Regions from separate parts of the Enterocloster clostridioformis genome, predicted to be linked through region 2. Evidence: predicted binding sites of a transcription regulator. Region 2 holds the regulator's gene; each other region holds the start of a gene.
What was found. The regulator Rex, encoded in region 2, represses fermentation and respiration genes when NADH is low (regulators of the CRP and FNR family bind a similar motif). The targets are predictions, from matches to a motif close to ATTGTTAANTANTTAACAAT.
Positions count from the first base shown of each region.

Region 1: pckA (phosphoenolpyruvate carboxykinase (ATP)) is a predicted target of Rex. The motif match lies at 1,351-1,370, and genes of this name have one in related genera.
Region 3: adhE (bifunctional acetaldehyde-CoA/alcohol dehydrogenase) is a predicted target of Rex. The motif match lies at 924-943, and genes of this name have one in related genera.
Region 4: fucO (lactaldehyde reductase) is a predicted target of Rex. The motif match lies at 1,154-1,173, and genes of this name have one in related genera.

Region 1 is NZ_JAIWZC010000001.1:1,345,171-1,347,373, reverse strand. Features, by position in the region: gene LA360_RS06685 (cell wall hydrolase) at 1-596, shown strand, start outside; gene LA360_RS06680 (NanQ anomerase/TabA/YiaL family protein) at 752-1,216, shown strand; gene pckA (phosphoenolpyruvate carboxykinase (ATP)) at 1,421-2,203, shown strand, end outside.
Region 2 is NZ_JAIWZC010000001.1:1,131,587-1,133,789, forward strand. Features, by position in the region: gene LA360_RS05670 (bifunctional ADP-dependent NAD(P)H-hydrate dehydratase/NAD(P)H-hydrate epimerase) at 1-397, opposite strand, end outside; gene acpS (holo-ACP synthase) at 357-776, opposite strand; gene LA360_RS05680 (redox-sensing transcriptional repressor Rex) at 797-1,459, opposite strand; gene LA360_RS05685 (ABC-F family ATP-binding cassette domain-containing protein) at 1,624-2,203, shown strand, end outside.
Region 3 is NZ_JAIWZC010000001.1:3,652,665-3,654,867, forward strand. Features, by position in the region: gene adhE (bifunctional acetaldehyde-CoA/alcohol dehydrogenase) at 1-834, opposite strand, end outside; gene metK (methionine adenosyltransferase) at 1,122-2,203, opposite strand, start outside.
Region 4 is NZ_JAIWZC010000001.1:5,246,520-5,248,722, forward strand. Features, by position in the region: gene LA360_RS26335 (methyl-accepting chemotaxis protein) at 1-301, shown strand, start outside; gene LA360_RS26340 (TetR/AcrR family transcriptional regulator C-terminal domain-containing protein) at 455-1,021, shown strand; gene fucO (lactaldehyde reductase) at 1,275-2,203, shown strand, end outside.

The sequences.
Region 1 (2,203 bases), 210 kb from region 2:
GTCTGGTTACTGAAGCAAAAATACAATTCGGACTTTTAAATACAGACAGCGAAGGCCAGCATCTGGCCGGTGCGCTGCTGGAAGCGGATGTCCGAGAAAAACAGAGAAAGCAGGCAGCGGCACAGACCCAGATTGAGACACTTCAGAAACAGATATTAAAGGAGAGACAGGAAGAGGAAGCCAGGAAAAAGGCGGAGGAAGAACGCCGGGCAGCCAGAAGGATTAAATATACGGATGAAGATTACCAGGTGCTCCTGCGCATTGTCCAGGCGGAAGCAGGCATCTGCGACCCCAAGGGAAAAATTTTGGTTGCGGATGTAATTATTAACCGTGTTTTGTCGGGAAAATTTCCGGACAGCGTAAAGGCGGTTGTATACCAGCCATCCCAGTTTCAGCCGGTATCCAACGGCACCATCAACACGGTAAAGGTCACGGCGGAAACCATAGAATGCGTGGACCGTGCCCTGGCCGGTGAGGATTATTCCAATGGAGCCCTGTATTTTATGAACAGAAGGGCGTCCGGCAGCGCCGCTTCCTGGTTTGACAGGCGTCTGACCTACCTGTTTGCCCATGACGGTCATGAATTCTTCAGATAATCACCCAGAACTGATCTGCAGGATACAAAGAGACGTGAAAAGGCGCCGGGGCGGCTGTAAAAAACAGCTGTAATAAAAAAAAGGATTGAGTTTCCTGTGGCTTTAGGTGTATACTGGAAATTGGAAAATCGAAACGCCACAAAGGAGAATGGAATATGATTTTTGATGAGAAGAAGAATTTGGACTTTTACAGGAATTTAGGGATTGAGGGCAGATATGCCAAGGCCGTGGATTTCCTTAAGAATACGGACCTTGAGGCATTGGAGCCGGGAAAGTATGAGATTGACGGCAAGAACGTATATGCCAACGTAACAGCCTACACCACCATCCCGTGGGAGGAGGCTAAATATGAGGCGCATGAGCATTACACCGATATCCAGTATGTGATTGAGGGGAGCGAAATTATGAGCTATGCGCCGGTACATGAGATGACAGTAAAGGTTCCTTATAATCCGGATAAGGATGTGGTACTATTTGAGAACACCACCCCCGGACTTCAGGTTGTGACCGGCGCCGGACAGTATCTGATTTTCAACCCGTGGGATGCTCACAAGCCAAAGGCTGCCAACGGAGAGCCGGCACCTATTAAAAAGGTGATTGTAAAAATTAAAGAGGATTAAAACGCATCATAAAACGCGCGGTCAAGAAAGCGCGGGAGGAAAGTCCGGCTTGCTGTATTCCGAATCAGCGGGCCGGACTTTTTTCTGCCCTCAGAGCTTCCTTTCATGTTTGCTAATATTTTGTTAATTGGAATATTGACTTTTAATTCACAAAATGAGATAATGAAAAAGATTTCGATAAAATGAAAGAGAGGTAAATGAATGATGGCAAATGTAGATTTGAGTCAGTATGGTATTACCGGAACCACAGAAATTGTTTATAATCCTTCCTATGAGATGTTATTTGAAGAAGAAACGAAACCAACTCTGGAGGGGTATGAAAAAGGCCAGGTAAGCGAGCTTGGTGCAGTAAATGTCATGACTGGTATTTATACAGGCCGTTCCCCCAAGGACAAGTTCATTGTCATGGATGAGAACTCAAAGGACACTGTATGGTGGACAACGGATGCGTACAAGAATGACAATCATCCGGCCAGCCAGGAAGCATGGGATACGGTAAAGAAGATTGCCCTGGAAGAACTTTCTAACAAGAGACTGTTTGTTGTAGACGCATTCTGTGGAGCAAACAAGGATACCCGCATGGCAATCCGCTTCATTGTTGAGGTTGCATGGCAGGCTCATTTCGTAAAAAACATGTTTATCCAGCCAAGCGCAGAGGAACTGGAGAACTTCAAGCCGGATTTCGTTGTATATAATGCATCCAAGGCAAAGGTAGAGAATTACAAGGAGTTAGGTCTGAATTCCGAGACAGCCGCAATGTTCAATATCACCAGCCGCGAGCAGGTAATCGTGAACACATGGTACGGCGGGGAGATGAAGAAGGGTATGTTCTCAATGATGAACTACTATCTGCCTCTGAAGGGCATTGCTTCCATGCATTGTTCTGCCAACACAGATATGAACGGTGAGAATACCGCAATCTTTTTCGGACTTTCCGGAACAGGAAAAACCACTCTTTCAACAGACCCCAAGCGTCTTCTTATCGGT
Region 2 (2,203 bases):
CAGGGCGGCTCAGTCCCACGCCGAACACCGCGTCTATGAGAAGGCCGCATTCCTCCTTCTCCCCTTCCTGCCAGGGCAGGGAGGAAAGACCCACATTGCCTGCAATGGTAAGCTGCGTCCTGAATTCCTCTGTTCCCTTATCCGGATTTCCCACCAGAAATACCCGCACCGGATATCCTTTTAAATGAAGCATCCTGGCTGCCGCCACGCCGTCGGCCCCGTTATTGCCGGTGCCGCACACTGCCCAGATTGTATCCCCTTTTTTCCACAGACGCTCCGCTGCCTGGGCCACCTTAAGAGCTGCCCGCTCCATCAGGACCAGGGACGGAACACCTATGGTATGGATGGTGTATGCATCAATGGCTTTCATCTGTTTTCCCGTTACCAGCATCCTCATATGACTGTACCTCCTTTATCCTTCCTTCTCCCACCGCAAACGCCATGGCATACTCCCTTGTATTGGTGATGGACACCTCCAGGCGTTCCATCCCCATCTCCTGAAACCGGGCCAGGGCGCCTCTGTAAAGGCGGACATAGGGTTTTCCCACATCGTCCCTGAGCACCTCCACGTCGATGGGCATGAAGGTCCGAAACCCCGTTCCCAGGGCCTTTGCAACCGCTTCCTTCACAGCAAAAGAGCCGGCCAGCTTAGAGGCGGACCCCTTTGCTTGCCGGCTTTCCATATCCGTAAATGTGCGCACCACAAAATAATCCTTTTTACAGGCTCTTTCCATGCGTCTGATTTCAACTAAATCTGTTCCAACTCCAAGTATCATGGTGCTGTCTTCCTAAACATTTACTTTAACGCATTCTTTTTCTCCTCCTGCAGGTCGTACATGCTGCTGACCCGGTAGGAAAGACGCATCAGGCTCTCGGACAGGTGTACGTTCTCCACCACCACGTCCTCCGGTACCACCAAATCCGTGTGAGCAAAATTCCAGATAGCCCTGATTCCCGCGTTTACCAGGCGGTCCGCAATCTCCGGCGCCTTTGTCTTCGGGATGGTCAGAGCAGCAATCTGAATCTCATTCTCCCTGATAAACGTCTCCAAATCATCCACGGAGCGAATCTCAATTCCCCTGATGACCAGCCCGATCAGTTTGGGGTTAATATCAAACATTCCCCTGATAACAAAGCCCCTGCGCTCAAAATTCGTATAATTGGCAATCGCCTGTCCCAGGTTTCCTGCTCCGATGATGATCACATTGTGCTGTCTGTCAATCCCAAGTATCTTGGCGATTTCCGAATAGAGGTACTTTACATTATAGCCGTATCCCTGCTGGCCGAATCCGCCGAAATTATTCAGATCCTGACGGATCTGAGATGCGGTCACTTTCATTCTGGAGCTCAGCTCATTGGAAGATATACGCTCCACACCTTCCTCTATTAATTCACCTAAATAACGGTAATAACGGGGCAGCCTAGAAATCACTGCCTTCGAAATCTCCTTGCGTTCCATGATGTATCCACCTTCCCATTGTGCAGTTCTGTCAAAACTCTAATAGTTCCATTATAAACAGACGTCAAAAAAATGTCAAACACGTTTACATATGTTCTTGAAAAAATCGTCCTCGTATATTATACTTGGGAGAGCTAAATATGTCGTTTTTAAAGGAGTTTACCATGATTTTATCATGCAGCAATATAAGCAAATCATTTGGAGAGAAACATATATTAAAGCAGGTTTCCTTCCACCTGGAAGACCATGAAAAGGCAGCCATCGTCGGAATCAACGGCGCCGGCAAGTCCACCCTCCTTAAAATCATCATCGGGGAACTGGCCTCCGACGAGGGGTGCGTGGCGCTGGGGAGGGGAGCCTCCATCGGCTACCTGGCCCAGCACCAGGACCTGAACAGCGAGAGCACCATCCACGACGCCCTGCTGGAGGTCAAGCGGCCCATCCTTCAGATGGAAGAACGCATCCGTACCCTGGAACTGGACATGAAAAGCGCGTCCGGCGAGAGCCTGGAAGCCATGCTGGAGGAATACAGCCGCCTGACCCACCAGTTTGAGTTGGAGGGCGGCTATGCCTGCCGCAGCGAAATTACCGGCGTTTTAAAGGGTCTTGGCTTTGCCGAGGAGGAATTTTCAAAGCCCATCAACGCCCTGTCCGGCGGCCAGAAAACCCGCGTGTCCCTGGGCAAGCTCCTGCTGACCAAACCTGATATCCTGCTCCTTGACGAGCCTACCAACCACCTGGACA
Region 3 (2,203 bases), 2.5 Mb from region 2:
GCCTCTGTATTCAAATTCTTTTCTTACTTCGTTGTAAATGGATTCCATGACTGTAACGGACTGCTCGGAAGCACAAATCATACCGTTGTCAAATGTCTTGGAATGAATGATGGAGTTAACCGCCATCTTAATATCTGCTGTGTCGTCGATAATGACCGGTGTGTTGCCGGCGCCAACGCCCAGAGCAGGCTTTCCTGAAGAATAGGCAGCCTTTACCATGCCGGGACCGCCTGTTGCCAGAATCAGGTCCGCATCTCTCATTACCTCATTGGTCAGTTCCAGTGAGGGAACATCAATCCATCCGATAATGCCTTCCGGTGCTCCGGCCTTCACTGCCGCGTCCAGAACCACCTTAGCCGCCGCAATGGTACATTTCTTAGCACGGGGATGTGGGGAAATGATGATTGCGTTGCGTGTCTTTAAGGCAATCAGCGTCTTAAAGATAGCTGTGGAAGTAGGATTGGTGGTAGGAATAACAGCTGCAATCAGGCCGATTGGCTCGGCAATCTTCTTAATGCCGTATTCCTTATCTTCCTCAATCACACCAACTGTCTTGGTGTCCTTGTATGCGTTGTAGATATACTCTGCCGCGTAGTTGTTTTTGATGACCTTATCCTCAACCACGCCCATGCCGGTCTCTTCTACTGCCATCTTTGCAAGCGGAAGACGCATCTTATCGGCTGCGCTTGCTGCCGCAAAAAAGATTTTATCTACCTGCTCCTGTGTAAAGGTAGAAAAAGCTTTCTGCGCTTCGCGCATTGCGTTCATTTTTGCATTTAGTCCGTCTACGCTGTCAATGATTTCCGGAACAACCTGCTCGATTTTCTTTGCCATTTCCTTATCCTCCATTTTCCTTGTGTTTGCATCAGTACATTTAGGCTGTACCTGCCTGTCAAGTCATTTTAAATTGTTACTCAACCGCTATTGACAATTAATTAACAATCTCACTGTTTGCATTATAAACCTTCGTTAAAAAAATGTCAATATGTAAATGAAAGATTTTATAAATTTTTTAAAGAGAGGGCAATATAAGAAAGAAAAGAGCTATCCTCTACCGCAATGGCAATAGAGGATAGCTGTAATTAACAATCGAACACAATGGCCAAATCTCAAGGGCCTTCCTATAGATAACTTTTTAATAATTCCACCTTATCCAGTCTCTCCCAGGGCAGGTCCAAATCATTGCGGCCAAAGTGACCATAAGCAGCTGTCTGCTTATAAATCGGACGGCGCAGGTCCAGCATCTTGATAATTCCGGCCGGACGGAGGTCAAAATTGGAGCGGATGATGTCCACCAGCTTCTCATTGCTCAATTTCCCGGTTCCGTAGGTATCCACCATGATGGAGGTAGGATGAGCAACGCCAATGGCATAGGACAGCTGAATCTCGCACTTGTCAGCCAGACCGGCCGCCACGATGTTCTTGGCAACATAGCGGGCAGCATATGCAGCAGAACGGTCCACCTTGGTGCAGTCCTTTCCGGAGAATGCGCCGCCGCCGTGACGCGCATAACCGCCGTAGGTGTCAACGATTATTTTACGTCCTGTCAGACCGCTGTCCCCCTGAGGTCCGCCGATAACGAAACGTCCCGTGGGGTTGATGAAAAACTTCGTGTTCCCGTCAATCATATCCTGAGGAAGTATCTCGTCAAAGATGTACTTCTTCACATCCGCATGAATCTGTTCCTGGGTCACGCTCTCATCGTGCTGCGTGGATAATACCACCGCATCCAGGCGGACCGGCTTGTCATTTTCATCATACTCCACCGTTACCTGGCTCTTGCCGTCCGGACGGAGATACTTAAGCGTACCGTTTTTGCGGACTTCCGTAAGACGCTTAGCCAGCTTATGGGCCAGGGAAATGGGATAAGGCATGAATTCCTCTGTCTCATTGGTGGCAAAACCAAACATCATGCCCTGATCTCCTGCTCCGATAGCATCCAGCTCCTGGTCAGACATCTTATTTTCCTTTGCCTCTAACGCCTTATTCACTCCCAGCGCAATATCCTGGGACTGCTCGTCAATAGCTGTGATAACACCGCAGGTATCGCAGTCAAAGCCATATTTGGCACGGTCATAGCCTATCTCACGCACAGTCTCACGCACCAGCTTCTGAATATCCACATAGGCGTTGGTGGTTATCTCTCCCATGACCAGAACCAGTCCTGTTGTGGTAGCTGTCTCACATGCTACGCGGCTCATTG
Region 4 (2,203 bases), 4.1 Mb from region 2:
GCGCCAGGCCGGACGTACAATGAAGGATACCATTGACAATGAGCTGGATAAGTTTGATACGGATAACCGCTTCCTGTTTATGGATCCGTCCGCAGACAAGGTATCCTTTACCTCGGACCGGAACAAGCCGCCTAAGACATTGCAGATTGTCATGCGTACCGATGAGATCAGCGTGGATGACGACACGGCCAAGACCGCGGATGCGGAAGTGGCCAAGGCCAAGGAAAGCCCCTTAAAGCGGATGTGGAATGTTCTGGTGCAGATGTGGAAGGCAATGGTAAGCATTTTCAAAAACAGGTAGAAGCGGGACTGAAAATTTGATATACTGTCCATAGAAGCAGCGGGCAGTGCGGCGCGACCATGGCTGCACTGCCTGCCGCCGTGTGGGGATAAGTTACAAAATGACACAGGTACCGGGGCGTTTTTATCCAGTACCTGCCGCAGGAGGAATACCATGGCCGTTACAGGAAAGCAGGAGAAAACAAAATACAGGCTGGCGGAATCCGTCAAGGAGTGCATGAAGGCAGCGCCGGTGGATAAGATTACGGTCAAAAATATTGTGGAGGGGTGCGGCGTGACCCGGCAGACCTTTTACAGGAATTTTCTGGACAAATACGACCTGATAAACTGGTATTTTGACAAGCTGGTGCTTCAGTCCTTTGAACAGATTGGCATGGGGCACACGGTGGGGGAGAGCCTGACCCGGAAGTTTGAGTTCATCCTCAATGAAAAGGTGTTTTTTACAGAGGCGTTCCGGTCCGATGACAGGAATTCATTGAAGGAACATGACTTTGAACTGATTCTCCAGTTTTATACGGACCTGATTGCAAGAAAGACCAGCCAGCCTTTGGGCCAGGAGCTCCAGTTCCTTTTGGAGATGTACTGCCAGGGATCCGTATACATGACTGTGAAGTGGGTTCTGGGAGGCATGAAGGACTCGCCCCGTGAAATGTCTGATAAGCTGGTGGAAGCCATGCCGCCAAAGCTGGCAGAGGTGTTCGGTAAACTGAAGCTTCTCTAAAAGTTCCGGATACCTGCAGCCGCAGCAGAGACTGAAAATGGTGATTATGCATAATTATAAATGGTGAAACTGCACAAACCTTAAAAGAAAGTGACAGACAGGGATGTTTGTCACTTTTATTTTAAAACAGGAGTTGTTATAATATTAACAAAAGCAACTGAGCAAAAGCAACCAAGTAAAAGCAACCAAGCAAATCCACGGACAGTTAAGATGGGTCCGGCGGCGTACAGTCAAAGTAAAGGAGAAGAGAATCATGGCAAACAGAATCGTATTAAACGAGACATCCTATCACGGCGCAGGCGCAATCCAGGAGATTGCAAATGAGGCAAAGGCAAGGGGGTTTAAGAAGGCTTTTGTATGTTCCGACCCTGACCTGATTAAGTTCAATGTAACCTGCAGGGTGATAAAGGTACTGGAGGATGCGGGACTGGCCTACGAGATTTATTCCGATATCAAGCCTAACCCAACCATCGAGAACGTGCAGACCGGAGTTGCGGCTTTCAAGGCATCCGGAGCTGACTATATCATCGCCATTGGCGGCGGTTCCTCCATGGATACCTCCAAGGCAATCGGCGTTATCATTACCAACCCTGAATTCGAGGATGTGAGAAGTCTGGAAGGCGTTGCTCCTACCAAAAATCCGTGTGTGCCGATTATTGCAGTTCCCACCACGGCAGGCACCGCTGCGGAAGTTACCATCAACTATGTTATCACGGATGTGGAGAAAAAGCGTAAATTCGTATGCGTGGATACCCATGATATCCCGGCAGTGGCAGTGGTTGATCCGGAGATGATGTCCTCCATGCCTAAGGGACTGACAGCAGCCACCGGCATGGATGCCCTGACCCATGCAATCGAGGGATATACCACAAAGGGCGCCTGGGAGATGACCGACATGTTTAACTTAAAAGCCATTGAAGTCATTGCCCGCAGCCTGAGGGATGCGGTGGAGAACAAGCCTGAGGGCAGGGAAGGCATGGCTCTGGGCCAGTATCTGACAGGAATGGGATTCTCCAACTGCGGTCTGGGCATTGTACACTCCATGGCTCACGGCCTGGGCGCATTATATGATACCCCACACGGCGTTGCCAATGCCATTATCCTTCCAACCGTCATGGAATACAATGCACCCTGCACAGGAACCAAGTTCAAGGACATTGCTGCTGCCATGGGCGTGGAGGG